Regions from separate parts of the Streptomyces sp. NPDC033136 genome, predicted to be linked through region 1. Evidence: predicted binding sites of a transcription regulator. Region 1 holds the regulator's gene; each other region holds the start of a gene.
The links. The regulator HrcA, encoded in region 1, represses chaperone genes, less so after heat shock. The targets are predictions, from matches to a motif close to TTNGCACTCNGNNNNNCNGAGTGCNAA.
Positions count from the first base shown of each region.

Region 2: groES (co-chaperone GroES) is a predicted target of HrcA. The motif match lies at 5,032-5,058, and genes of this name have one in related genera.
Region 3: groL (chaperonin GroEL) is a predicted target of HrcA. The motif match lies at 4,436-4,462, and genes of this name have one in related genera.

Region 1 covers NZ_JBVIPD010000040.1:7,831-17,337, reverse strand. Annotated here, with positions in the region: partial or broken gene dnaJ (molecular chaperone DnaJ) at 1-1,103, opposite strand, end outside; gene hrcA (heat-inducible transcriptional repressor HrcA) at 1,103-2,119, opposite strand; gene ACZ5TL_RS38445 (MBL fold metallo-hydrolase) at 2,290-3,039, shown strand; gene ACZ5TL_RS38440 (DUF3097 domain-containing protein) at 3,071-3,877, shown strand; gene hemW (radical SAM family heme chaperone HemW) at 3,995-5,227, opposite strand; gene ACZ5TL_RS38430 (SpoIIE family protein phosphatase) at 5,255-7,249, opposite strand; gene ACZ5TL_RS38425 (HAMP domain-containing protein) at 7,604-9,507, shown strand, end outside.
Region 2 covers NZ_JBVIPD010000027.1:37,871-47,377, forward strand. Annotated here, with positions in the region: partial or broken gene ACZ5TL_RS34055 (DEAD/DEAH box helicase) at 1-969, shown strand, start outside; gene ACZ5TL_RS34060 (hypothetical protein) at 1,102-1,551, shown strand; gene ACZ5TL_RS34065 (hypothetical protein) at 1,602-2,654, opposite strand; gene groL (chaperonin GroEL) at 2,835-4,460, opposite strand; gene groES (co-chaperone GroES) at 4,577-4,885, opposite strand; gene ACZ5TL_RS34080 (polysaccharide deacetylase family protein) at 5,229-5,954, opposite strand; gene ACZ5TL_RS34085 (polysaccharide deacetylase family protein) at 5,951-6,877, opposite strand; gene ACZ5TL_RS34090 (THUMP-like domain-containing protein) at 7,007-8,170, shown strand; gene ACZ5TL_RS34095 (RNA polymerase sigma factor) at 8,174-9,454, opposite strand; gene ACZ5TL_RS34100 (YciI family protein) at 9,502-9,507, opposite strand, start outside.
Region 3 covers NZ_JBVIPD010000015.1:76,307-85,813, reverse strand. Annotated here, with positions in the region: gene ACZ5TL_RS25750 (carboxylesterase/lipase family protein) at 1-1,257, opposite strand, end outside; gene ACZ5TL_RS25745 (NADH:flavin oxidoreductase) at 1,346-2,521, opposite strand; gene groL (chaperonin GroEL) at 2,650-4,272, opposite strand; gene ACZ5TL_RS25735 (cold-shock protein) at 4,698-4,901, opposite strand; gene ACZ5TL_RS25730 (ubiquitin-like small modifier protein 1) at 5,348-5,623, opposite strand; gene thrC (threonine synthase) at 5,620-6,906, opposite strand; SAM riboswitch class I at 6,925-7,080, opposite strand; gene ACZ5TL_RS25720 (glucosyl-3-phosphoglycerate synthase) at 7,236-8,207, shown strand; gene ACZ5TL_RS25715 (alpha,alpha-trehalose-phosphate synthase (UDP-forming)) at 8,281-9,507, shown strand, end outside.

The DNA.
Region 1 (9,507 bases):
AACAACCCTTGCTGCCCGGGCTGGAACTGCCCCGTCGGACGTTCCTCGCCGCGCAGCTTGGACAGTTCGCGGAGCAGGCGTTCCTGCTCGGGGTCGAGCTTGGTCGGGGTCTGGACCTCGACGTGGACGATGAGGTCGCCGCGTCCGCCGCCGCGCAGGTGCGTGACGCCCCGGCCGTGCAGGGGGATCGACTGGCCGGACTGGGTGCCCGGGCGGATGTCGACCTCCTCCATGCCGTCGAGCGTCTCCAGCGGCACCTTCGTGCCGAGGGAGGCCGCCGTCATGGGGATCGTCACCGTGCAGTGCAGGTCGTCGCCGCGCCGCTGGAACGTGCTGTGCGGCAGCTCGTGGATCTCGACGTAGAGGTCACCGGCCGGACCGCCGCCGGGGCCGACCTCGCCCTCGCCGGCGAGCTGGATGCGCGTGCCGTTGTCGACACCGGCCGGGATCTTGACCGTGAGCGTCCGGCGGGACCGCACCCGGCCGTCGCCCGCGCACTCGGGACACGGCGTCGGCACGACCGTCCCGAAGCCCTGGCACTGCGGGCAGGGGCGGGAGGTCATGACCTGGCCCAGGAAGGACCGGGTGACCTGCGACACCTCACCGCGACCACGGCACATGTCACACGTCTGCGCGGAGGTGCCCGGCGCCGCGCCCTCACCGCTACAGGTGGTGCAGACGACGGCCGTGTCGACCTGGATGTCCTTCGTCGTGCCGAAGGCAGCCTCGTCGAGCTCGACCTCGATGCGGATCATGGCGTCCTGGCCGCGGCGGGTGCGCGAGCGCGGTCCGCGCTGCGACGCCGTGCCGAAGAACGCGTCCATGATGTCGGAGAAGTTCCCGAAGCCACCGGCTCCGAAGCCGCCCGCGCCGCCGCCTCCGGCCTGCGAGAGCGGGTCGCCGCCGAGGTCGTAGACCTGCTTCTTCTGCGGGTCCGACAGCACCTCGTAAGCGGCGTTGATCTCCTTGAACCGCTCCTGGGTCTTCGGATCGGGGTTGACGTCCGGGTGCAGCTCGCGTGCGAGCCGCCGGAAGGCCTTCTTGATCTCTTCCTGCGACGCGTCGCGGCGCACGCCGAGTACGGCGTAGTAGTCCGTGGCCACTACGACTCCGCCAGGATCTGTCCGACGTACCGTGCCACTGCGCGTACCGCTCCCATCGTTCCCGGGTAGTCCATGCGGGTCGGTCCGACCACGCCGAGCTTGGCGACTGCCTCGCCGCCCGAACCGTAGCCGACCGACACGACGGACGTGGAGTTGAGTCCTTCGTGGGCGTTCTCGTGACCGATCCGTACGGTCACGCCCGGATCCTTCGCCTCGCCGAGCAGCTTGAGGAGCACGACCTGCTCCTCGAGCGCCTCCAGCACCGGCCGGATCGTGAGGGGGAAGTCATGACCGAAGCGGGTCAGATTGGCGGTGCCGCCGATCATCAACCGCTCCTCGTTCTCCTCGACGAGCGTCTCCAGAAGTGTGGAGAGCACCGTGGAGACGGTACCCCGGTCCTCGTGCTCGAACGCCTCCGGCAGATCCTCCACCAGACTCGGCACATCCGCGAAACGGCGGTTCGCCACACGGCTGTTGAGCCGCGCGCGCAGATCCGCGAGGGAGGCCTCGCCGAAGGGCGCCGGGCAGTCGACCACGCGCTGCTCGACCCGCCCGGTGTCCGTGATCAGCACGAGCATCACCCGCGCGGGCGCGAGGGAGAGCAACTCCACGTGCCGCACGGTCGACCGGGTCAGCGACGGGTACTGCACGACGGCGACCTGGCGGGTGAGCTGCGCGAGCAGCCGCACCGTACGCGCCACGACGTCGTCGAGGTCGACGGCGCCCTCGAGGAAGTTCTGGATCGCGCGCCGCTCGGGCGCGGTCATGGGCTTGACGCCCGCGAGCTTGTCCACGAACAGCCGGTAACCCTTGTCGGTGGGGATGCGCCCGGCGCTGGTGTGCGGCTGGGCGATGTATCCCTCGTCCTCGAGGGCCGCCATGTCGTTGCGGACGGTGGCCGGGGAGACGCCGAGGCTGTGCCGCTCGGTGAGGGCCTTGGAGCCGACCGGCTCCTCGGTGCCGACGTAGTCCTGGACGATGGCGCGCAGCACCTGCAGCCTGCGTTCACTGAGCATCGCGCACACCTCCAGATCTCTCCGCCTGCTGCCCTGTCCGTCACGGCCTGGCACTCTGCGCATGCGAGTGCCAGCATTCCCCGCCCAGTGTACGGCGGTGGGGTACGCCCCCGGCAAGGCTGGTCGCGTGCTGTCGTGCCCCGGGCGGGGGTCACCGCTAGCGTCGCCGTATGACGGTGACTTGGGAAGAGCTCGGATGGGAGCGCGTGGCCTCCGGGGTGGGGCGGTGCCGGCTGCCGGTGTGGGACTGCACGGTGGGGCTGGTCGCCGGTGAGGGCGCGGTCCTCGTGATCGACGCCGGATCGAGCCCGGCCGAGGGCGCGCGGGTGCGCGAGCAGGCGCAGTCGCTCACCGGCCACCGTGTGACACATCTCGCGCTGACACATCCCCACTTCGACCATGTCTTCGGGGCGTCGGCGTTCGCGGGGCCGAAGGTGTCCGCGGGGGCGGAGGTGTTCGGCGCGGTGGGTGTGGACGCGCTGCTGACGCGCGTGCGGGACCGCGAGGAGCTGCGGGCGGACGCGGTACGCAACGGCCTGGCCGGGACCACCGCGCGGGAGTCGGCGGACCGGCTGGTCCCGCCGGGCCACCTGGTGTCCGGCGAGTGGACCCTGGACCTGGGCGGCGGGCGCCAGGTGCTGCTGGCGAACGTCGGCCCGGGGCACACCGCGCACGACCTGGCGGTCCTGGTGCCGGGGGATCCGGAGGTGGTGTTCTGCGGCGACCTGGTCGAGGAGTCCGGCGAGCCGCAGGCGGGTCCCGACGCGGTGCCGTCGCACTGGCCGGCCGCCCTGGACCGGCTGCTCGACCTGGGCGGCGAGGACGCGGTGTACGTGCCCGGTCACGGAGCGGTGGTGGGCGCGGCGTTCGTCCGGGCCCAGCGGGACGCGCTGGCGGCGCGTTTCGGCGTGTCTCCGTGATCGCCCGGCGGCTTCTCCTATCGTCATCCGAATGCGCCAGTACTCGCCCGATCTGACCCCGCCGTGGAAGAAGCCGACGCCGGTTCCCGAGGTTCCGGCGGAGCCGGGCCTGGTGGTCGAGGAGGCCGGGACGGGTTTCTGCGGCGCGGTGATCCGCTGCGAGGCGGGCACGGTGACACTGGAGGACCGCTTCGGCAAGCACCGCGTGTTCCCGATGGAGCCCCGCGGCTTCCTGCTGGAAGGCAAGGCGGTGACGCTGGTCCGCCCCACGTCGGGCGGCCCCGCGCGTCCCACCCGCACGGCCTCCGGTTCGGTGGCCGTCCCCGGCGCACGCGCCCGCGTGGCCCGCGCCGGCCGCATCTACGTCGAGGGCCGGCACGACGCCGAACTGGTCGAGAAGGTGTGGGGCGACGACCTGCGCATCGAGGGCGTGGTCGTGGAGTACCTGGAGGGCGTCGACGACCTCCCGTCGATCGTCGCCGACTTCGCTCCGGGCCCGGACGCGCGGCTGGGCGTGCTGGTGGACCACCTCGTGCCGGGCTCGAAGGAGTGGCGCATCGCGCAGTCGGTGACGAGCGAGCACGCGCTGGTGGTGGGCCACCCGTACATCGACGTCTGGGAGGCGGTGAAACCGTCGGCACTGGGCATCGGGTCCTGGCCCCGGATCCCGCGCGGCCAGGACTGGAAGACGGGCGTGTGCCGCGCCCTGGGCTGGCCGGAGAACACGGGCGCGGCCTGGCAGCGGATCCTGTCGGGCGTGCGCTCGTACAAGGACCTGGAGCCGGAGCTGCTGGGCCGGGTGGAGGAACTGATCGACTTCGTGACGGCGCCGGCGTAGGCGCTCAGCTCCTCGGCCGCGGCGATTGTGCCGCCGGGGCGGTGCCCGTCCCGAAGGGGCGGCACCCCGCTGTGCCGGGCGCGGAACGCCCCGGGCCCAGCACCGACGCCGAGCACCTCAGTCCACGAGGTCCCGCACCACACCATCCGCCAGCAACCGCCCCCGCAGCGTCAGCACGGCCCGGCCCTCATCGTACGGACCCTCTTGCAGCAGCCCGTCCGACAGGGCCCTGCGCGAAGCCGCAAGCCCGTCCTCCCGCAGCAGCGACAGCGGCACACCCTCCCGCAGCCGCAGCTCCAGCAGAATCCGCTCGACCCGCCGGTCCTCCTCCGAGAGCACCTCGCGCCCGGCCCCCGGCGACCTCCCCGCCGCCAGCGCCGCCGCGTACGCCCCGGGATGCTTCACGTTCCACCACCGCACGCCGCCCACATGACTGTGCGCACCGGGGCCGGCCCCCCACCAGTCGGCCCCGCGCCAGTACAGCTCGTTGTGCAGGCACCGCCCCGCCTGCGAGGTCGCCCAGTTCGACACCTCGTACCACTCGAAGCCCGTGCCCGAGAGCACCTCGTCCGCGATCAGATACCGGTCGGCGTGGACGTCGTCGTCGGTCATCGGCACCTCGCCCCGGCGGATCCGGCGGGCCAGCTGCGTCCCCTCCTCGACGATCAGGGCGTACGCGCTGACATGGTCCGGCCCGGCCCCCAGCACCGCGTCGAGCGAGGCCCGCCAGTCGGCGTCGGACTCCCCCGGCGTGCCGTAGATCAGATCGAGGTTCACGTGCTCGAACCCGGCCGCCCGGGCCTCCGCGACACACGCCTCGGGCCGCCCCGGCGTATGCGTGCGGTCCAGCACCTTCAGCACGTGCTGCCGCGCGCTCTGCATCCCGAAGGAGATCCGGTTGAAGCCCCCCTCGCGCAGCGCCGCCAGATACCCCGGATCGACCGACTCCGGGTTCGCCTCGGTCGTGACCTCGGCGTCCTCCGCGAGCCCGAACTCGTCACGGACGGCCGCGAGCATCCGCACCAGGTCACCGGCGTCGAGCAGGGTCGGCGTCCCCCCGCCCACGAACACCGTACGAACGGGCCGCGGATCGTCCCCCAGCACCTTCCGCGCCAGCCTGACCTCGTCGGCCAGCGTCTCGGCGTAGTTGTCCCGCGAGGCGAGCACGCCGCCGGTGCCGCGCAGCTCGGTCGCCGTGTAGGTGTTGAAGTCGCAGTAGCCGCAGCGGGTCGCGCAGTAGGGAACGTGCAGGTAGAACCCGAGCGGGCGGTCGGCGGCCCCGGCGAGCGCGGACGCGGGCAGCGTGCCGTCGTCGGGGACGGGCTCGCCGTCGGGGAGTGCGGAAGGCATGTCCTCCATTGTCCAGCACCCGCGTGGTCAGTCCGCCTGGAGCACCAGCAACGCCAGGTCGTCCGCCGGGGGCCGCGCCCCGAACTCGTGCACCAGCCGCTTGATCCGCTCGGCTATCAGCTCGGCGTCCAGCCCGGCGCAGCCCGCGAGAGCCGCCGCGAGCCCGTCCCCGTCGTCGAACTGGCGGGATCCGGAGCGGCGCTCGGTGACACCGTCGGTGACGCACAGCAGCGTGTCGCCGGAGCGCAGCTCGAAGGTCTCACTGGTGTACGTGGCGTCCTCGACGACGCCCAGGAGGGTCTGCGGCTGCGCGGCGGTGTGGACCTCGCCGCCCGCTCCGAGCAGCAGGGGCAGCGGATGACCCGCGGAGGCGACGGTGCAGCGGACCCCGCCGCCGAAGGGGACGAGTTCGCCGTAGAGCAGGGACAGGAAGCGCGTCTGGGGGCCGTCGCCGGGCGGGGTCGCCCGCGCGCCCGCCGCCACCAGCGCCCGGGCCGCCGCGTCCGCGGCCTCCGTCGCGTCGTCGAGCAGGAGCTGGTTGAGGCGGTCGAGGACGTCGGCGACCCGGTAGCCCTCGCGGGCCAGCAGGCGCAGCCAGGGCCGGGCCAGACCGATCACGACGGCCGCCTCGGGCCCCTTGCCCTGGACGTCGCCGACGGCGAAGCACCAGCGGCCGTCGCCCGCCGGGAACAGGTCGTAGAAATCGCCGCTGGGCCCGCCCTTGTCACACGGCTCGTAGACGAGGGCGCTGCGCACGCCGGGGATCTCGGCCACCGCGCCGGGCAGCAGGCCGCGCTGGAGTACGGCGCTGATGGTGGCCTGCCGGGCGTACTGCCGGGCGGCGCCGATCGCCAGGGCCACCCGGCGGCTGAGGTCCTCGACCAGGCCGGTGATCTCGTCGGGGAAGCCGGAGGTCCCGGACCGTCCGATGACGAGGGTGCCCAGCGGGCGGCCCCCGGCGACCAGCCGGTAGGCCAGGGCCGAGCCCGGCTCGCCGGGCGCGTCACCGAGCGCCTCGCCGGGCCAGGGGTAGCCGACGGGGTCCGGCCGTAGCGGGTCGGAGGGGTGCGGGGGGTCCTTCTCCAGGGCCCGGCGCAGTTCCTCGATGCGGTTCTCGCTGCCGTGCCAGACCCGGGCCAGCCGGGGCCCGCCCACCCCGGCTCCGCCGCTCCAGCCGCCGCCGGTGGCCTCGTCCTCCAGCCAGACCGCGCACCAGTCGGCCAGCCGCGGCACGATCAGCTGCCCGGCGAGGGCGGCGACCAGGTCCTCGTCGAGCTGTCCGGCGAGCAGGTCGGAGGCCTCGGCGAGGAAGGACAGGGCGCCGCGGCCGAGCCAGGAGCCGTCGCGGCCGTCCTGATCACGGCTCTCGTACCGCTCCCGCCAGTCCCGCAGGTCGCTCCACTCCCTCCAGTCACGCGGGCCGGGAGAGTCCCGTACGGCCTCCTCTCCGGCCCCGTCGCCGCGGGGCGGTTCCGGCGCCAGGATCTCCGCCACCCGCAACCCGCGCGCCAGCCCCGCCTCCCCGTACGCCTCGATCTGCTCCCCCGCCGCGCACGCCCCGGCGGGCAACCGCGCCCACACCGTCTTCCGGCCCGGGCGGTAGGTGATGCCCCACGCCTCGGAGAGCGCGCCGACGAGCCGCAGGCCGCGCCCGTGCTCAGGGGTGTCGTGCGGCGGGTCCGGCTCGCCTCCGCGCGGGGCTCGGGAGGGGTGGCGGTCGCAGACCTCGACGACGAGCGCGGCCGTGTCCGCGGTGTCGCCCTCCAGCCGGCACTCCATCTCGACGTCGGTTCCGGCGTGCACGACGGCGTTGGTGACGAGTTCGCTGACGACGAGCGTGGCGTCGTCGGCCAGGCGGTCGGTGAGGTGCTCGGTGCCGGGCAGGCCGAGCCGGGTCCATTCGGCGAGCGCCGCGCGCACCAGGGCGCGGGCGGCGCCCGGCGCGAGCGAGCTGCCGGGCAGAGTCGTGTGCGCCCGCGCGCACTCCTGCGCGGGCGCCGCCTCGGCGGACGGGGGGAGCACCTCGGCGGGCCGGGCGAGCACCTCCGCGGACGGAGAGAACACCTCCGCGGGCCGGGCGAGCACCTCCGCGGACGGAGAGAACACCTCCGCGGGCCGGGCGAGCACCTCCGCGGACGGAGAGAGCACCTCGGCAGCCGGTGCGGTCTCCCCCGAAACGGGCCCCTCCTGAACGGGCACGGGCGTCTCCCAAGCGTGTGCAGGCGCTTCTGAGGCACGGGAGGCGGTCTCCCGTTGCGTCGGAATGGCCCCCATGGACAGCTCCCCGGGCAGTTCGTACGAATACACCACAGTCGATGCCGACAGAGTGACAGACTGGCCACGCCCATAAGCGCCGAGTTACCGAAGTGGGCCGCCATGAGTGAGAACCGTGCTACTCCTGTGGTCGAAGACCGGCATGAAGACGGTCAGATTCGTGCATCCGATCTGCGCCCCCTGCTCGCGGCCATGACAGCCGCTCGCGACGGCGATTTCACCAAGGTGTCGGAAACCGGCCACGGGATGGTGGCCGAACTCACCGCGGTCTTCAACCAGATCATGGACCGCAGCGTCCACTTCACCACCGAGGTGCGGCGCGTCAGACGGGAGCTGGCGCGGCACGGCCGGCTCGACGAGCGGCTCTCGGCCAGTCCGGGGCAGGGCCTGTGGACGTCCCGCGTCGACGACGTGAACCAGCTGCTCGACGCCCTGGTCGCCCCGGCGGCCGACGCCACCCGCGTGCTGGACGCGGTGGCCGGCGGCGATCTGACCCAGCGGGTCGATCTGCACGACGGCACGCGGGAGTTACGCGGGGACCTGAGGCGCCTCGGCCGGGCCGTGAACAAGATGGTGGACCAGCTCTCCCTGTTCACCGGCGAGGTGACGCGGGTCGCCCGCGAGGTCGGCACCGAGGGCCGGCTCGGCGGCCGGGCCAAGGTGCGCGGGCTGTCGGGCAGTTGGCGGGACGTGACGGAGGCCGTCAACACGATGGCGTCGCGGCTGACGGCCCAGGTCCGGGACATCGCGGCGGTCACGACGGCGGTGGCGCGCGGCGACCTGACCCGCACGGTCACGGTCGAGGCGACCGGTGAACTGCTGGAACTGAAGCTGACCGTGAACACGATGGTCGACCAGCTCTCCGCCTTCGCCGACGAGGTCACCCGCGTGGCCCGCGAGGTGGGCACCGAGGGCCGGCTGGGCGGCCAGGCGCAGGTCCGGGGCGTCTCCGGCCTCTGGAAGGACCTCACCGACAACGTCAACTCCATGGCGCTGAACCTGACCTCGCAGGTCCGCAACATCGCCCAGGTCACCACCGCCGTCGCCAACGGCGACCTGTCGAAGAAGATCACGGTCGACGCGCGCGGCGAGATCCTCGAACTCAAGGACACCGTCAACACGATGGTGGAGCAGCTGCGTGCCTTCGCCGACGAGGTCACCCGCGTGGCCCGCGAGGTCGGCACCGACGGCCGGCTCGGCGGCCGGGCCCAGGTCCCGGGTGTCTCCGGGGTCTGGCGCGATCTGACGGACAACGTCAACTACATGGCCGACAACCTCACTTCGCAGGTGCGCAACATCGCCCAGGTCGCGACGGCCGTCGCGCAGGGTGACCTGTCCCGGAAGATCGACGTGGACGCCCGCGGCGAGATCCTGGAGCTGAAGACCACCATCAACACAATGGTCGACACGCTGTCCTCCTTCTCCTCGGAGGTCACGCGCGTGGCCCGCGAGGTCGGCAGCGAGGGCCGGCTCGGCGGCCAGGCCAGGGTCGAGGGCGTCCACGGCACCTGGAAAGGCCTGACAACGAACGTCAACGAGCTGGCCTCGAACCTCACCACCCAGGTCCGTGCGATCGCCGAGGTCGCCTCCGCCGTGGCCCAGGGCGACATGTCCCGCTCGATCACGGTCGAGACCCGCGGCGAGGTCACCGAGCTGAAGGACAACATCAACCTGATGGTGGCCAACCTGCGCGAGACGACCCGCGCGAAGGACTGGCTGGAGTCCAACCTCGCCCGGCTCGCCGCCCTGATGCAGGGCCACCGCGACCTGATGGAGGTCGCCGACCTGATACTCCGCGAGCTGACCCCGCTGGTGAACGCCCAGTACGGCGCGTTCTACCTGGCCGACACCGAGGAGGACGGCGCGGCCCCGCACACCACCGTCCCGACGAAGGGCCTGGCCTTCATCGCCGGCTACGGCGCCGCCCAGGACGCGACCGTCGAGACCGGTGCCCTCCCCGTGCACGGCCTGGTGGCGCAGGCGGCCCGGGAGAAGAAGCGGATCCT
Region 2 (9,507 bases), on a different contig from region 1:
GCGCCTCCCGAGCCGCGGCATCTGGTGGCCCAGCAGCTGCTCGCGCTGTGCCTCCAGGAGCACCGGGTAGGGGAGAACCTGTGGCAGGAGTGGTGGGGCGGCCTCGGAGTGTTCGGCACCGCCGCCGAACCCGTCGTGCGACACCTGGTGGAACAGGGCTACCTGGAGCGTGACTCGGGCACCCTGTTCATCGGGCCGGAAGCCGAACGGCGTTTTGGGCGGCGGCACTTCATGAACCTGACGGCCTCCTTCACCGCGCCGCCCGAGTTCACCGTGCTCAGCGGACGGACGGAGATCGGCCGCACCGACCCGGACCTGCTGACCGAGGAGACCGACGGCCCGCGCAAGCTGCTGCTGGCGGGCCGCAGCTGGCTGGTGACGTACATCGACTGGCGGCGCAGGCGCTGCTTCGTGGAACCCGTGGACCAAGGCGGGCGCGCCAAGTGGAGCGGCTTCGGGGCACATCGCGTCCGGTCGTTCACGCTGGCCCGTGCCGTACGGGACGTCCTGCTCGGCGGGGACCCGCCCGTGTCTCTGACCCGCCGGGCGGAGGCGAAGCTCGCGGCGGCCCGGGAGAGGTATCTGGACGTGGTGCATCCGGCCGGCACCGTCATCACCCGCCGGGGCGACAGCGACGTGCGCTGGTGGACCTGGGCCGGGCACCGGGCGAACGCGACCCTGGCCGCTTCGCTTCCCTCGGTCGTCCTGCGGCACCGGCTCCTCGACGACCGCTTCATCCGGCTGCGCGACGACGTCACCCCGCAGTCGTGGCGGACGGCGGTGGCGGACGCCGCTACGGGCCTGACGCTGCCGGACGTGGACCCGCACGCCGTGCGCGGTCTGAAGTTCGCGGAGGCACTGCCCGTGCGGCTCGCGGGGGCCACGCTCGCCGCGCGCCTGGGGGACGCTGACTTGGCACGGGCGGCGTTGGCGGAGCCGGTCCGGTTTCTGCTGAGTCGGGACGGCTGAAGAGGCCGCCGAGGCGCCTGCCTTCCGTCCTCCCTGCCGACACCCGTCAACCGTCAACGCGCATGTCGCACCAAAAGGGTTTATACATGTCATTAACCGTCAAAGGGGCAGGCTATGAGGAGACCCGGTGTTGTGGCCGCCTGTGTGGCAGTGGTCATGGTGGGCGGACTCGTCGTCGCCGGTTGTGCAGCCGAGGACGACAGCTCCGCTCCCGTCCCGGACAAGGGCACCCCGACCGCGGAGAAGGCCGAAGGGCAGGGCGAGGAGCCGCAGGGCGGACGGTCGGAGGCCGCGGGCATCGAACGCGACGACCTCGTCAGCTTCGAGATCGACGACCGCTCGCAGGCTGGATTCGAAGACATCTGGGTCACCTGGACGATCAGAAACCGGAGTTCGGAGAAGTCGGACTACACCTGGGAATGGGAAGCCGTGGCCTCGGACGGCAACAGGCTTTACAACTCCACCGAGTTCGCCACCGATGTACAGCCAGGACAGACGGCCAAGGGTGAATCCCCCACCACGCTCAAGACTCCGAACGTGAAGATCAACGTCACGGAGTTCGACCGTAGCAAGTCCTGGTGAGCCGCCGGGCGAAGGTCTCAGGACGCGGAAGGGGTAGGGCCGCCGGACGGCTAGTCGCCTCCGCCACCGCCCCCTCCGTCCCCACCGCCGCCGTCACTGCCGCCCCCGCCCCCGTCACCCCCGTCCCCGCCGTCGCTGCCCCAGCCGTCGCCGCCACCGGGTTCGTTGTCGTCGCGGTCCCTGCCGAGGTTGCTGAACCAGGGGTGGTCCCAGGTGTCCTCGTCCGTGTCCCGGCGGCGTTTCACGGCGCGGAATCTGGCCAGGCCCGTCGTGTCGCCGAGGCCGAAGGACACCGCGACCGCGTGGGCCATGACGGCGTCCAGGGGGTCGGGGCTCTCGTGGTGCACGTCGGCCAGCGGCAGCAGCACCGAGCCCGGCGGGGGGCCGGGCCACCGCGAGGGGCGGGTCAGCAGCGCGACCCGCTGGTCGTCGCGCAGCAGCCACGAACTCTCGGCGTTCTCGCGACGCAGGGTCCAGAGCCGGTCCGGCAGGCGGATCTCGACCTTGCTCTTGGACTTGCGCACCTTCTTGCGCAGTTCGAGCCGTGCGGTGGTGTCACCGATGGTCATGACCAGGCCATTGGCCCGGTCGGCGGTGTCGGGGCGGTAGCCGTACGGTGCCCACAGGCGCACGGCGGGGGCGTGCGGGCCCCAGACGTCCACGCGTACCGAGCGCCGGTCCACGGCGACGGTCACCCGTCCTGCGGGGCCGGGCGCGTGGCGGCGCGCGATCCACAGCGGTACGCCCTCCGCCCGCGCCCGTGCGGCGAGGTCGGCCACGTGGTCCGGCCCGCCGCACCCGCGCACCGCCAGTTCGCCCAGCGCGCGGGCGAAGTCGGCAGCCTGACGGGCCTTCAGGGGAGTGGTGGTGCCGGTCACACGGGTGACCGGGACGACGCCGGGGCCCTGGGGCAGCCTCCCCAGGGGGCGCTCGGTGCCCCCGCCGCCGAGCCAGCAGCCCCGCAGGAACGCTTCTGCCATGGCGGCGAGGTTCAGCTCGTCCAGCGGGGTCGTCCTGCCGCCCCTGCGCAGTCCGTCCTCGGTGAGCCGCACCGTCCGCGCCAGCGGGTTGCGGGACCGTTCCCCGTAGAGCACCTGGTTCATCCCTACCCCCTTGTGATCCGCCTGCTCTGCGGGGAGACCGTCGCCGGCCCCTGCGCGGTTCCCGACCGGCGGAGAACGGCATACGGCGAAGGCCCGGCAGCCCCGTCTCCGGGGTGCCGGGCCTTCGCTCGGGCTCGGGCGAGCTGACGCCGTCAGCCCTCAGCCGTCATGCCTCATGCGTCAGTGGGCGTGGCCGTGGCCGTGGCCCGCGGCGGCCGGCTCCTCCTCTTCCTTCTTCTCGACGACCAGGGTCTCGGTCGTGAGAAGGAGGGAGGCGATGGAGGCGGCGTTCTCCAGGGCGGAGCGGGTGACCTTGACCGGGTCGATGACGCCGGCCTTGACCAGGTCGCCGTACTCGCCGGTGGCGGCGTTGAAGCCCTGGCCCTTGTCGAGCTCGGCGACCTTGGAGGTGATGACGTAACCCTCCAGGCCGGCGTTCTCGGCGATCCAGCGCAGCGGCTCGACGGCGGCCTTGCGCACGACGGCGACACCGGTGGCCTCGTCGCCGGTCTTGCCGAGGTTGCCCTCGAGGACCTTCACGGCGTGGACGAGCGCGGAGCCACCACCGGAGACGATGCCCTCCTCGACCGCGGCGCGGGTCGCGGAGATGGCGTCCTCCAGACGGTGCTTGCGCTCCTTGAGCTCGACCTCGGTGGCCGCACCCACACGGATGACGCACACGCCGCCGGCCAGCTTCGCGAGGCGCTCCTGGAGCTTCTCGCGGTCCCAGTCGGAGTCGGTGGACTCGATCTCGGCCTTGATCTGGGCGACGCGGCCCTGCACGTCGTCCTTGTTGCCGGCGCCGTCGACGACCGTGGTGTCGTCCTTGGTGACGGTGACGCGGCGGGCGGAGCCGAGGACGTCCAGGCCGACCTGGTCGAGCTTGAGGCCGACCTCCTCGGAGACGACCGTGGCGCCGGTGAGGACCGCCAGGTCCTGCAGCATCGCCTTGCGGCGGTCGCCGAAGCCGGGGGCCTTCACCGCGACGGCGTTGAAGGTGCCGCGGATCTTGTTCACGACGAGGGTGGACAGGGCCTCGCCCTCGACGTCCTCCGCGATGATCAGCAGCGGCTTGGAGGCGTTGGACTGGATGACCTTCTCCAGCAGCGGCAGGAGGTCCGCGATGGCGGAGATCTTGCCCTGCGTGATCAGGATGTACGGGTCGTCCAGGACGGCTTCCATGCGCTCCTGGTCCGTCACGAAGTACGGCGACAGGTAGCCCTTGTCGAAGGCCATGCCCTCGGTGAAGTCCAGCTCCAGACCGAAGGTGTTGGACTCCTCGACGGTGATGACACCGTCCTTGCCGACCTTGTCCATCGCCTCGGCGATGAGTTCGCCGACCTGCTGGTCCTGGGCGGACAGACCGGCGACGGCGGCGATGTCGGACTTCTCGTCGATCGGGCGGGCCGACGCGAGCAGCTCCTCGGAAACAGCGGCGACGGCGGCGTCGATGCCCTTCTTCAGGGCGGCCGGGGAGGCACCGGCGGCGACGTTCTTCAGGCCCTCGCGCACGAGCGCCTGGGCGAGCACGGTCGCGGTGGTCGTACCGTCACCCGCGATGTCGTTGGTCTTGGTCGCCACCTCCTTGACCAGCTGGGCACCGAGGTTCTCGTACGGGTCCTCGATCTCGACCTCGCGGGCGATCGTGACACCGTCGTTGGTGATGGTGGGGGCGCCGAACTTCTTGTCGATGACGACGTTGCGGCCCTTGGGGCCGATCGTCACCTTCACCGTGTCGGCAAGCTTGTTGACGCCGCGCTCGAGGGCGCGACGGGCGTCCTCGTCGAACTTCAGGATCTTCGCCATGGGAGCGTGAGCCCTCTTCCGGAATCTGGGTTAACGGCACTGCGCCCCGGGCGCCCGGCTTCTTATCGATCGCGGGGGGCCAGGGGCGCAGCTCAAAGCAGTGTGCTTGGGGTGAATTACTTCTCGACGATCGCGAGCACGTCGCGGGCCGAGAGGACGAGGTACTCCTCGCCGTTGTACTTCACCTCGGTGCCGCCGTACTTGCTGTAGAGCACGACGTCGCCGACGGAGACGTCGAGCGGAAGACGGTTGCCGTCCTCGAAGCGGCCCGGGCCCACGGCCAGGACGACGCCCTCCTGGGGCTTCTCCTTGGCGGTGTCCGGGATGACCAGGCCAGAGGCGGTGGTCTGCTCGGCGTCGAGCGGCTGGACCACGATGCGGTCCTCGAGCGGCTTGATGGCAACCTTGGAGCTGGTGGTCGTCACGATCCGACCTCCCCCTTCGGAGATCTCACGGGGTTAACTGTCTGAGGTGGCGACCAGGTGGATCCGTCGTCGCGGGTGCCGGACCTGCCCGTCGCTGTGTTGGCACTCTCCTGTGTCGAGTGCCAGAGCCGAGACTATGACCGCGATTAGCACTCGGTCAAGCGGAGTGCCAATTGCCGACGGCGCGTCGGCCGGATCCCGGTGTCGGAGTGCGTCCCTGCGGTGCTCGGCATTGGTGCCCTGGCCCTCTGGGGGCTGCCGCTCCCAGACCCCCGCTTCGGCCTGGACGGCCTCGTCCTCAAGCGCCGGACGGGCTGGGTTTTCGCCGCTCGGCACCAAGACGTCAGAGGTAGTCCTCCAGCCGTCCCACCCGCAGCCCCCGGTCCTCGATCTCGCGCAGCAGCCGTAGCGTCCGTTCCGTCAGGGTCAGGGACCCGGTCGCGCCGGACGGCACCGAGACGATGTCGCCGGGGCGCAGGCCGGGGCTGCCCCGGGTGTAGGTCAGGTCGCCGTCGGTGGTCAGGGAAGCGCGCCACAGGACGACCGCCGTGATGCCGCAGTCGGCGGCGGCACGCAGGGTCGTGGTGTCGTACCGGCCGTAGGGCGGGCGGAGGAGACGGGGGCGGATGCCGAAGCGGGAGTGGAGTTTGTGCTGCTGGCCGCAGATCTCGGCGCGCTGGCCGGCGTAGGGCAGGCCGCGCAGGGCGGGGTGGTCGAGGGTGTGGTTCTGCAGGGACGCGCCGACCGCGCGGAGCCGGGCGAAGTGTCCGTAGCCGGGGCCCACGACGCTGTCCGTGAGGAACATGCTGACCGGGAGCCGCCGTTCGCGGACGAGGCCGACGAAGCGGGGGTCGCGTTCGGCGCCGTCGTCGTAGGTGAGGAAGACGACCGGATCGCGGGTGGCGACGTGGTCGACGACGGGTGGGAGGGGGCGGCGGTGGCTCGCGGCGCGCGCGGGGTCCTGGGCCCGGCCGTCGGCCGTTCCCGGCCGCTGACCCGCCCCCTGGGCGCAGCCGGTCAGCAGGACCACGCCCGCGCACAGCGCGGCGGCGACCGGCCGCCGCCTCACAGGTAGTCCTCCAGCCGCCCCACCGCGTACCCCTCGGCCGTGACCTTGTTCAGGAAGCGGCGGATCATGTCCGGCATCGTGCCCTTCCACTGGTCGCGGCCCCGGAAGTGGGTGAGGACGATGTCGCCCGGGCGCAGCTTCCGGTCCCCCTCGCGGTACTCCCAGCGGTCGGCGAAGACCTCCGCGTTCCAGAGCGGGACATACGCGATGCCGCAGGCCTTGGCGGCGCGCAGGGTCGCCCGGTTGTAGCTGCCGAAGGGCGGGCGGAAGAGGGTGGGGCGCTTGCCGAAGCGCTTCTCCATGTAGCGCTGCATGCCGCAGATCTCGCGTTTCTGCGCGCGGTAGGACAGGCCCGGCAGGTAAGGGTGGTGGAGGGTGTGGTTGTTGAGGACCACACCCCTGGCCTGCATCTTCCGGAAGTAGCGGGGGTTGTCCTTCACCAGGTAGCCGCTGAGGAACGCGGTGTAGGGGACGTCCAGGTCGCTCATCATCCGCAGGAACGAGCGGTCCTTCTCGGCGCCGTCGTCGATGGTGAGGAAGACGACCTTGTCCCGGGTGGGGACCGTGGTGAACACGGGCGGGAGGCCCGACGCGCGGTGGCCGTCCACCTCGAAGCCCTCGCGGGTCTTGATCCTGGGCTTGTGCGCGGGGGCCTGCGGGGCGGGCAGCGGGACCCTCTTCAGCTCCCAGCGGTGCGCCGCGGCGACCCGGGCGGCGTGCGCGGCGCGCAGCCTGGTGGCGTAGGAGTCGAGCGCGCGGGCCGGAGGCTGGTCGAGGGGCTGCTGGCCGCCGGCCGGGGTGACCTGGTCGCTGCCGCCGCCCTGCGTGCAGCCCAAGGCGATGGCGGCGAGGGTGAGCACGACGAGGCCGATCCGCACACCGCCAGATGCCCGACTCTTGTCATTTTGTACGACTGCTCGCATGGTGCCGGATCCTCGCAGCCCGCCCCCGCGAACCCGCCCCGACACCGCGGCCGACGGCCCACCGTCCACCGACTGGCCCACACACCTCCCGCACGACGCGGCGGCCGGCCCGTGGCCGACAATGATCCGGTGAACGACCTCGCCCTCCTCCTGACTCCCGAAGGCCGCGCCCTCCTCGACGAGGTGCGGGACACCGACCCGGCGCGGGAGCTGGCCGTCGCGACCCGGCTGCGCCGCGAGCACTCCGCGGAGCTGGTGTCGGCGGCGCTGGGGCAGGCGCGGCTGCGGCAGCGGGCGGCGGTGAAGTTCGGGGCCGAGGACGCGGGGCGGATGTTCTTCACGCCGAACGGGGTGGAGCAGTCGACCCGGGCGAGCGTGGCGGCCTACCGGGCGCGGCGTATGGCGGAGTCGGGCGTGATCTCCGTGGCCGACCTGTGCTGCGGCATCGGCGGTGACGCCATCGCGCTGGCCCGGGCCGGGATCCGGGTGCTGGCCGTGGACCGGGACCCGCACACGGCCGCCGCGGCCCGGGCGAACGCCGACGCGCTGGGGCTGGCCGGCCTGATCGAGGTGCGGGAGGCGGACGTCTCGGACGTGGACACGGCCGGCTACGACGCCGTCTTCGTCGACCCGGCCCGACGCGGCGGCCGGGGCCGGATCTTCGACCCCGAGGCCTACTCGCCGCCCCTGTCCTGGGCCGTCGCCGCCGCCCGCCGGGCCCCCCGCGCCGCCGCGCTGAAGATCGCCCCCGGCATCCCGCACGAGGCGGTCCCCGAGGACGCCGAGGCCGAGTGGATCTCGGCCGCCGGGGACGTGAAGGAGGCGGTGCTCTGGTTCGGCACCGATCCGGGCGCGGTCCGGGCCACCCTGCTGCCGGGACCCCGCACCCTGCTCTCCCGCGGCCTGCCCGACCCACAGGTCCGCCCGCCCGGCCGCTACCTGTACGAGCCCGACGGCGCCGTGATCCGCGCCCATCTGGTCGCCGAGGTGGCCGACCAGGTCGGCGGCGGCCTCCTCGACGCGACCATCGCGTACGTGACGGCCGACGCCCTGCGGCCGACGCCGTACGCCACCGCCTACGAGATCACCGACCATCTCCCCTTCAACGTCAAGAAGCTGAAGGCGCTGCTGCGGGAGCGGCGGGTCGGCACGCTGACCGTGAAGAAGCGGGGCTCGGCGGTCGAGCCGGAGGAACTCCGCAAGAAGGTCAAGCCCCAGGGGCCGCACGCGGCGACGGTGTTCCTGACCCGGGTCGCGGGAGCGCCGGCGATGCTCGTCGGGCGCCCGGCCTGACGGTCAGGGCTGTTCCGCCGCGCGCCGCAGCAGCAGGCCCCGCTCCCGTTCGTTGCGCGTGAGGGACGCCGCCCGTTCGAACTCGGCCCGGGCCTCCGTGGTACGGCCGAGGCGGGCGAGGAGGTCACCGCGGACGCTGGGCAGCAGGTGGTAGTCCCGCAGGGCGGGGTCGTCGCCCAGAGCGTCGATGAGGGGCAGGGCCGCCTCGGGGCCCTCGGCCATCGAGACGGCCACCGCGCGGTTCAGCTCCACCACCGGCGACGGGGAGCGGGAGGCCAGGAGGCCGTAGAGGGTGGCGATGCGGGGCCAGTCGGTCTCCTCGTAGGTGTACGCGTGGGCGTGGCAGGCGGCGATGGCGGCCTGGAGGAGGTACGAGCCCGGGGCGCCGGAGGAGGCGGCCTCCGCCCTGCCCAGTGCGGCGACGCCGCGGGCGATGAGCATGCGGTTCCAGCGGGAGCGGTTCTGGTCCTTGAGGAGGACCGGTTCGCCGGAGGGGCCCGTGCGGGCCGCCGTACGGGACGCCTGGAACTCCAGGAGGGCGGTCAGGCCGTGCACCTCCGGCTCCTTGGGCATGAGCGCGGAGAGCACGCGGGCCAGGCGCAGGGCGTCCTCGCACAGGGCCGGGCGGAGCCAGTCGTCGCCGGCCGTGGCGGCGTACCCCTCGTTGAAGACGAGGTAGATGACGTCGAGGACGGAGCCGAGGCGGGCCTCACGGTCGGGGCCGTAGGGCACCTCGAAGGCGATGTTCCTCGTGGCCAGGGTGCGCTTCGCGCGGACGATGCGCTGCGCGACGGTCGGCTCGGGGACCAGGAAGGCGCGGGCGATCTCGGCCGTCGTCAGGCCACCGAGCAGGCGCAGGGTGAGGGCCGTGCGGGCCTCGGTCGACAGCACCGGGTGGCAGGCGGTGAAGACCAGGCGCAGCAGGTCGTCGTCGATGTCGTCGGGGTCGGCGGGCTCCTCCGGGGGCGCGACGGCCGGCAGGTCGCGGCCGATCTCCGCGAGCTTGCGGGCGTAGTTCTCCCGGCGGCGGACCAGGTCGACGGCCCGGTTGCGGGCGGTGGCCATGAGCCAGGCGCCCGGATTGCCGGGCACCCCCTCCCGCGGCCACTGCTCCAGGGCCGCGACCAGCGCGTCCTGCGCGAGTTCCTCGGCGATGCCGACGTCCCGGACGATCCGGGCGACGCCGGCGATGATCCGGGGCGACTCCATGCGGAAGACGGTCTCGACGATCTCGGTGGCCCCGTCGGGGCGGGGCGCCGGGGAGGCGGGGGGCTGCGGTGTCACAGCCCACCATCAGACACCCGAGGCGCCGCCCCGCCAAGGCGGACCGGTCAGCC
Region 3 (9,507 bases), on a different contig from region 1:
CGCGCCGCCGTTGCCGGGGGCGGGCCAGGTCAGTTCGTAGACGTGGGCGCTGCCGCCGCCCGCGCGCTGGGCCCGGGCCAGGTGCAGGGAGGGCATGGCGAACAGCCAGTCCGTCTGGACACGTTCGTGGAGCTCGCTCGGGGAGGCGTCGGGGAAGGCGGTGCGGTAGGCCTGTTCGCCGTCGGGGCCGGGGGCGTAGAGGCGGAGGGCCGCGGTCGCCCGCTCCTCGGTGATCCGGCCCAGCTGCCCCGCCATGGCGACGAAGAGACGGTGCTCCTCGCGGTTGTGGCCGACGAGCAGGTCGATGTCCCGGGCCGCTCCCGACGTCAGCGCCTGCCAGGGGGACATCGGCAGGATCTCGCCGTCGACCACCGGGGAGAAGGGCGTGACCGTGGGTGCCGCCTGGCCCCAGCGGTCGGTGTACTGGACCATCTTGGTGCTCAGCGTCTCGCCCGCCGACGTCAGCAGGCGCGGGGGGATCGTCGCCAGGTCGGCGACCGTGGGGCGCAGGCCCACCTCGGCCGCGAGGGCGGCGCCGATGTCCCGGGCCAGTTCGCCGGAGAAGAAGGTCCCCGGCACGCTCTGTGCGATGGCCCGCCGGAACAGGCCGGTCGCGCGCGGCATGGCGAGCAGTGAGGCGATCGAGCCCGCGCCCGCGGACTCGCCGAAGACGGTGACCTGGCCGGGGTCGCCGCCGAACGCCTCGATGTTGTCCCGCACCCATTCCAGGGCCGCCACCTGGTCGAGCAGGCCGCGGTTGGCGGGTGCTCCCTCGATGGACGCGAAACCCTCCATGCCGACGCGGTAGTTGAGGGTGACGACCACGAGGTCGCCGTCGGCAGCGATGTGCCGGGCGTCGTAGCCGGGGCTGCCGGCGTGGCCGAGCTTGTAGGCGCCGCCGTAGATCCAGACCATCACCGGGCGCCGGGCGGCCGGGTCGGGGTCGGGGGTCCAGACGTTGACCGTGAGCCACTCGTCGCCCTCGGGTACGTCGATCAGGCCCGGCCCGCCCATCAGGCCGAGGTCCTGCGGGGGCGGCGGGCCGAAGGCGTACGCGTCCCGTATGCCGTCCCAGGCGTGGGCGGGGCGCGGGGCCTGGAAGCGGGCCTCGCCCACGGGTGGTGCGGCGAAGGGAACGCCCCGGAAGACGGCGAGCCCCTGCTCCTTCCGGCCCCGCACCGCACCGGCGGTGGTGCGCACCACCGGTGCGGACTCGGGCGGGCCGTCCGTGGGCGGGCGGGACTCGGTCGTCGTCATCTGGATCTCCTCGTGGATGCCGGTGAACAGGTGTTCAGGCAAGTGTCCTTGACCGGTGCGGGCAGATCCAGAGTCACCGGTTCCGGTGTCAGCTCAGCGACTTCAGCGCCGCCGGGTCGTACGGCGCCAGCTCCTCGACGCGGCCGGCCAGCACCTTCTCGGCCCACTGCGGGTCCTGGAGGAGGGCCCGGCCGATGGCGACCATGTCGAACTCGTCGCGCTCGAAGCGGTCCAGGAGGTTGTCGAGGTCGCCCAGTTCGGCGCCCTGGCCCTGGAAGGCCTTGAGGAAGTCGCCGTTCAGGCCGACCGAGCCGACGGTGATGGCGGGCTTGCCGGTGAGCTTCTTGGTCCAGCCGGCCAGGTTGAGGTCGGAGTCGTCGAACTCGGGCACCCAGTAGCGGCGGGTGGAGGCGTGGAAGGCGTCGGCACCGGCCGCGGCGAGCGGGGTGAGGATGGCCTCCAGCTCCTCGGGGGTCTCGGCGAGGCGGGCCCGGTAGGCCTCCTGCTTCCACTGCGAGTAGCGGAAGATGACGGGGAAGCCGGGGGAGACGGCCTCGCGGACGGCGGCGACGATCTCCGCCGAGAACCTGGTGCGGGCGACCGGGTCGCCGCCGTAGGCGTCGGTGCGGCGGTTGGTGCCCTCCCACAGGAACTGGTCGAGCAGGTAGCCGTGGGCGCCGTGGATCTCCACGCCGTCGAAGCCGATGCGCTCGGCGGCGGCGGCTGCCTCGGCGAACGCGCCGATGACGGCGTCGATGTCGGCCTGGGTCATGGCCTTGCCCGTGGGCTCGGTGGCGCCGATGCGCAGGCCGGAGGGGCCGACGGCCGGGGCGTCGGCGACCGGCGGCTCGCCCTGGTTGCGGACCATGCCGATGTGCCACAGCTGCGGCACGATCGTGCCGCCCGCCGCGTGCACCGCCTCGGCGACCTTCGCCCAGCCGGCGAGCTGCTCCTCGCCGTGGAAGCGGGGCACACGGTCGCTCTGTCCGGCCGACTCGTGCCCGACGTAGGTGCCCTCGGTGACGATCAGGCCCACTCCGGCGGCGGCGCGGCGCGCGTAGTACGAGACGACGTCCTCGCCGGGGACGCCGCCCGGGGAGAACATGCGGGTCATCGGCGCCATCGCGATGCGGTTCGGGACGGTCAGGCCGCCCAGCGATACGGGCCGGGACAGGATTTCGGCGGCGCGGGAGGTGGAGGCGGCGACAGTCACGTGAGGGCCCACTTTCGGATACCGGAAGGTATGTGCATACGCATAAGACATACGGTTCAACCAGCCGGCCCCGCCCACGCATCCCGCCCGCGCTGTGATCCCGGACACGCCCGAGGGCGGCACCCCCTGTCGGAACAGGAAGTGCCGCCCTCGGCAAGGACGTTGATCGACCAGGTCGATCAGAAGTCCATGTCACCGCCCGGCATGCCGCCGCCGGCGGGCGCGGCGTTCTTCTCCGGCTTGTCGGCGATGACGGCCTCGGTGGTGAGGAACAGCGCGGCGATGGAGGCGGCGTTCTGCAGAGCGGAACGGGTCACCTTCGCCGGGTCGATGATGCCCTCGGCGATCATGTCGACGTACTCACCGGTCGCGGCGTTCAGGCCGTGGCCGACGGTGAGGTTGCGGACCTTCTCCACGACGACGCCGCCCTCGAGACCACCGTTGACGGCGATCTGCTTGAGCGGGGCCTCCAGGGCGAGCTTCACGGCGTTGGCGCCGGTCGCCTCGTCACCCTCGAGCTCCAGCTTCTCGAAGACCTGGGAGGCCTGCAGCAGGGCCACGCCACCACCGGCGACGATGCCCTCCTCGACGGCCGCCTTGGCGTTGCGCACGGCGTCCTCGATGCGGTGCTTGCGCTCCTTGAGCTCCACCTCGGTGGCGGCACCGGCCTTGATGACCGCGACACCGCCGGCGAGCTTCGCCAGGCGCTCCTGCAGCTTCTCGCGGTCGTAGTCCGAGTCGCTGTTCTCGATCTCGGCGCGGATCTGGTTGACCCGGCCCTGGACCTGGTCGGCGGAGCCGGCACCGTCGACGATGGTGGTCTCGTCCTTGGTGATGACGACCTTGCGGGCCTTGCCCAGCAGGTCGATCGTGGCGTTCTCCAGCTTGAGGCCGACCTCCTCGGAGATCACCTCGCCGCCGGTGAGGATGCCGATGTCCTGCAGCATCGCCTTGCGGCGGTCGCCGAAGCCCGGGGCCTTGACGGCGACGGACTTGAAGGTGCCGCGGATCTTGTTGACGACCAGGGTCGACAGGGCCTCGCCCTCGACGTCCTCGGCGATGATCAGCAGCGGCTTGCCCGACTGCATGACCTTCTCCAGGAGCGGGAGCAGGTCCTTGACGTTGGAGATCTTCGAGTTCGCGATCAGGATGTACGGGTCGTCGAGGACGGCCTCCATACGCTCCATGTCGGTGGCGAAGTACGCCGAGATGTAGCCCTTGTCGAAGCGCATACCCTCGGTGAGCTCGAGCTCCAGACCGAAGGTCTGGGACTCCTCGACGGTGATGACGCCTTCCTTGCCGACCTTGTCCATGGCCTCGGCGATGAGCTCGCCGATCTGGGTGTCGGCGGCGGAGATGGAGGCCGTGGAGGCGATCTGCTCCTTGGTCTCGACGTCCTTGGCCTGCTCCAGCAGGGCGGCGGAGACGGCCTCGACGGCCTTCTCGATACCGCGCTTGAGGGCCATCGGGTTGGCGCCGGCGGCTACGTTGCGCAGGCCCTCCTTGACCAGGGCCTGGGCGAGAACGGTCGCCGTGGTCGTACCGTCACCGGCGACGTCGTCCGTCTTCTTGGCGACTTCCTTGACCAGCTCGGCGCCGATCTTCTCGTACGGGTCCTCGAGCTCGATCTCCTTGGCGATGGAGACACCATCGTTGGTGATCGTGGGCGCGCCCCACTTCTTCTCGAGGACGACGTTGCGGCCCTTGGGGCCGAGCGTCACCTTCACGGCGTCCGCGAGCTGGTTCATGCCGCGCTCGAGGCCGCGCCGCGCCTCCTCGTCGAACGCGATGATCTTGGCCATGTGAAGTGGTCCCTCCAGGACTGGGGGTGATTACTTCGGACCGCGCCCGCGCCCGCGACGGACGGCCCCCGACCGGTGTGGTTCCTTGCCCCACCCGGCCCGTGGGCCTCACCGACCCGGTCCATACGTTGTCACTCTCACCTTCAGAGTGCTAACGCAATGATTAGCACTCGACCCCCGAGAGTGCAAGGCGCGCTCGCGTAGCGAGTGCTCGTCGAGGGGTGGTGGTCGGGTGACGTGCGGGCGCAAGCGCCGACCGGGGAGCGGGCGGGGCGCTCAGCCACGCGCGAACGCCGTCCGGCAGGGGCTTCGAGCAGGTGGGAACCGGCAAGAACAGGCAGGAAGCAGGCGGAAGGGCCCGCACCCCGGGGGGTACGGGCCCTTCTGAGAAGACCGGTCGCTTGAGCTTTGGTCGTGGTGCGCGTTCAGGCAGAGACGCGAACCATGTCGGCCTGCGGCCCCTTCTGGCCCTGCGAGATCTCGAACTCGACCCGCTGGCCCTCTTCCAGGGTGCGGTAGCCGTCCATCTGAATCGCGCTGTAGTGGACGAAAACATCCGCACCACCGTCGACCGCGATGAAGCCGTACCCCTTCTCCGCGTTGAACCACTTGACGGTGCCCTGAGCCATGCCTAACTCCCCTATTACTGGCCCTTGCACAGATCCACACTTCGCGGATCCGGGTCAGACCTCACCCCCCACGGTTGGGGGCGTGCGCCGGAACGCGTCGACCGCGGCTGAATGTATCTGTCCAACTGCCGTCTGCAACAGGTCAATCGGACGAGAATTCTGGACGCGCAGGGTCCGGAATGCAGGGAGGGTTCGCCCGAATCCAGGGCAATTCGGGCTACACAAAAAGAACAAAAGCCGCGAAAGACGCGCACACTTTGGCTACATCTTGTCGGGCTCGCGGCAGGAATTCACGGTTCCGATCAGGAGATCGGGATCGCGTTCCCCAACTGTACCCCGCTCAACCACACAGAATTGCCCCCTCCGCTTCTCTCACGGAGGGGGCAATTCGATGAACTCTCGGTGACCGGCATTACTCAAGGTAACAACCAAGCCGGTCGACCGGTTCAGCCACCGGCGACAGCCGGGATGATCGACACGCCGGCACCGTCCGGTGTGGCCGTCTCCAGCCCCTGCTCGAAGCGCACGTCGTCGTCGTTGACGTACACGTTGACGAACCGGCGCAGCTTGCCCTGGTCGTCCAGCACCCGGGCGGCGATCCCGGTGTGGTTCTTCTCCAGGTCGGCGATGACCTCGCCGAGGGTCGCGCCGTCGGCGGCGACCTCGGCCTGCCCGCCGGTGTAGGTGCGCAGGATGGTGGGGATGCGGACGGTCACGCTCATGCGAGGCCAGCCTCTCGGAAGGAGTCCAGGTTCGGGCGGATGGTTGCGGTGAGGCCGGTGCCGGCCACCGCGTCGAGGGTCTTGAGGCCGTCGCCGGTGTTGAGGACGACGGTGGTCTTGGCCGGGTCGAGCAGCCCGTTCTCGATCAGCTTCTTCGCCACGCCCACCGTCACACCACCGGCGGTCTCCGCGAAGATGCCCTCGGTCCGGGCGAGGATCTTGATCGCCTCGACGACCTGCGCGTCGTTCACGTCCTCCACCGCACCGCCCGTGCGGCGCGCGATGTCGAGCACGTAGGGACCGTCCGCCGGGTTGCCGATCGCCAGCGACTTGGCGATGGTGTCCGGCTTCTGGGGCCGTACGACGTCATGGCCGGCCTTGAACGCCGTGGACACCGGGGAGCAGCCCTCGGCCTGCGCGCCGAAGATCTTGTACGGCTTGTCCTCGACCAGCCCGAGCTTGATGAGCTCCTGCAGACCCTTGTCGATCTTCGTGAGCTGGGAGCCGGAGGCGATCGGCACCACGAGCTGGTCCGGCAGCCGCCAGCCGAGCTGCTCGCAGATCTCGTACGCGAGGGTCTTGGAACCCTCCGCGTAGTACGGCCGCAGGTTGACGTTGACGAAGCCCCAGCCCTCGCCGGCCGGGTCGCCGATCAGCTCGGAGCAGAAGCGGTTCACGTCGTCGTAGTTGCCCTCGATGCCGACGAGCTCGCCGCCGTAGACCGCGGCCATGACGACCTTGCCGTGCTCCAGGTCGTGCGGGATGAACACGCAGGAGCGGAAGCCGGCGCGGGCCGCGGCGGCGCCCACCGCGCCGGCGAGGTTGCCGGTGGAGGAGCAGGAGAGCGTGGTGAAGCCGAAGGCGCGGGCGGCCTCCAGGGCCTGGGCGACGACGCGGTCCTTGAAGGAGTGCGTCGGGTTGCCGGAGTCGTCCTTGACGAAGAGCTTGCCGGCGTCGACACCCAGCTCACGCGCGAGGTTGTCGGCCTTGACGAGCTGGGTCCAGCCCGGGTTGATGTTCGGCTTGTCCGCCACGTCGGCCGGGACCGGCAGCAGCGGGGCGTAGCGCCAGATGTTCGCGGGGCCCGCTTCGATCCGCTTGCGGAGCTCCTCGGCGTCGTAGGCCGAGAAGTCGTAGGCGATCTCCAGCGGGCCGAAACACTCCTCGCACGCGAAGACCGGGCCGAGGGGGACGCGGTGACCGCACTCGCGGCAGCTCAGGGCAGCGGCGGGGCCGAGGTCGACGGTGGGGTTCGTGGTGCTTGCAACAGTCTGCACAGCCATGTGAGGCGAGGCCCTTTCTCCTCATCTTCCTCACGACGCATCTCGCCGTGAGACGGATTTGGCACCTTCCCTAGTCGGGAGCCTCGCGAAGTGGTCGCCAGTGACCTACGAGAACCGACTGGAGGGTTGCCGGGGCTTCATCGGGCCGTTTCCCTCTGCCCCTCTGGATGAGCTGTATGTGGTTGTAGACGGCGGGCGACCTCGGACATGCGATGGTCATCCGCGTTGTTCAAGACTGTAACCGACGACCAGGACAGTTGAGATAGTCGTCCGAACCGCGAGACGCGTCACATTCCGTCCCGCCGAGAGAACGCTAAGGAGCCGCCACGGTGCTGGAAGAAGTCGAGCGCTGGCTGAGCACCCGTTCCTGGTCCGCGCACGAGCGCCCGCTCCACCGGATTCTGGCCGCCAAGCAGCGCACGGGCCGGACCGTCAGTGTGGTGCTGCCCGCGCTGAACGAGGAGGAGACCGTCGGCGACATCGCCGCGGTCATCCGCCACGACCTGATGCTGCAGGTCCCGCTCGTCGACGAGCTGGTCGTCGTGGACTCGGGATCGACCGACCGCACCTCGGAGGTGGCCGCCGCCGCGGGCGCGACGGTGGTGCACCGGGACGCGATACTCCCGCGCCTGCCCGCCCTGCCCGGCAAGGGCGAGGTGCTGTGGCGCTCGCTCCTCGTCACCCGCGGGGACATCGTCTGCTTCGTCGACGCGGACCTGAGGGACTTCTCGTCCGACTTCGTCTCCGGGATCGTGGGCCCGCTGCTCACCGAGCCGGACGTGGACCTGGTGAAGGGCATGTACGACCGCCCGCTCGGCACTGAGTTCGATTCGCTCGCCTCCGGCAGGACCGCCGGGCAGGGCGGCCGGGTCACCGAGCTGATGGCGCGCCCGCTGCTCAACATGCACTGGCCGCAGCTGGCCGGGTTCGTGCAGCCGCTCGGCGGGGAGTACGCGGCCCGCCGCTCGCTGCTGGAGCAGCTGCCGTTCCCCGTCGGGTACGGCGTCGAGCTGGGCATGCTGGTCGACGCGCTGCACCTGGTGGGCCTGGACGCCCTCGCCCAGGTGGACATCGGGGTGCGCAAGCATCGGCACCAGGACGGGCAGGCGCTGGGCCGGATGGCCGCCGCGATCTACCGCACGGCCCAGCTGCGGCTGGCCCGCGGGCACCTGATCCGGCCGTCCCTGACGCAGTTCGAGCGGGGCGGGGACGGCTTCGAACCGCGGACGTACTCGGTGGATACCGAGGAGCGTCCGCCCATGGCGGAGATCGCCGAGTACCAGGCGCGGAGGGCGGCCTGACCGGGGTGGTTTTCGGCCGGGTGGGCCAGGCCCGCACGTTTGAGCGTTTCCGGGCCGGGCTAGGTTGAGGCGTATGGCTTCAACGTACGGTGCTGCACAGGTGCTGGTGGCCTCCAACCGCGGCCCGGTCTCCTACACGGTGGGTGACGACGGTTCGCTGCACGCCAAGCGGGGCGGCGGCGGGCTGGTCTCGGGGCTGTCCGCGATCGGCTCGGACGCGGACGCGCTGTGGGTGTGCTCGGCGCTGTCCGACGGCGACCGCGAGGCGGTCCGGCGGGGCGTCGGCGAGGACGGCGTACGGATGCTGGACATCCCGGCCGACGTGCACGCGGACGCGTACAACGGCATCGCGAACTCGGTGCTGTGGTTCGTCCACCACATGCTCTACCAGACGCCGCTGGAGCCGGTCTTCGACGCGGAGTTCCGGCGCCGGTGGACGTCCTACGAGACGTACAACCGTGCGTTCGCCGAGGCGCTGGCCGAGGAGGCGGCACCGGGCGCGGCGGTCGTGGTGCAGGACTACCACCTGACGCTGGTGCCGGGCATGCTCCGCGAGCTGCGCCCGGACCTGCGCATCGGCCACTTCTCGCACACCCCGTGGGCGCCGCCGGAGTACTTCCGGATGCTGCCGGACGACGTGGCCGGGCAGGTGCTGCGCGGCATGCTGGGCGCGGACCGGCTGGGCTTCCTCACCCAGCGCTGGGCGGACGCGTTCACGGCGTGCGCCGAGCAGTTCGCGGGCGGGCTCGGGGGCACGCGGATCGGCGTGCACGGGCTGGGGGCCGACGCGGACTTCCTGCGGCGGCGGTCGCACGAGGCGGACGTCGAGGAGCGGATGGCCGCGCTGAGGGAGGAGATCGGCGAGGGCCGCCGGACGATCGTCCGGGTCGACCGAACGGAGCTGTCGAAGAACATCGTGCGCGGCCTGCTGGCCTACCGGCGGCTGCTGGAGTCCCACGCCGAGTGGCGCGAGCGCGTGGTGCACGTGGCGTTCGCCTACCCGTCGCGGCAGGACCTGGCGGTGTACCGGGAGTACACGGCTGAGGTGCGGCGGGTCTCGGAGGAGATCAACGCCGAGTACGGGACGCCGGGGTGGACCCCGGTCGTACTCAACCTCAAGGACGACTTCGCCCGCTCCCTGGCCGCGTACCGGCTGGCCGACGTGGCGCTCGTCAACCCGATCCGGGACGGCATGAACCTCGTCGCCAAGGAGGTCCCGGTCATCTCCGACGCGGGCTGCGCGCTGGTGCTGTCGCGGGAGGCCGGGGCGCACGAGGAGCTGGGCGAGGACGCGATCACG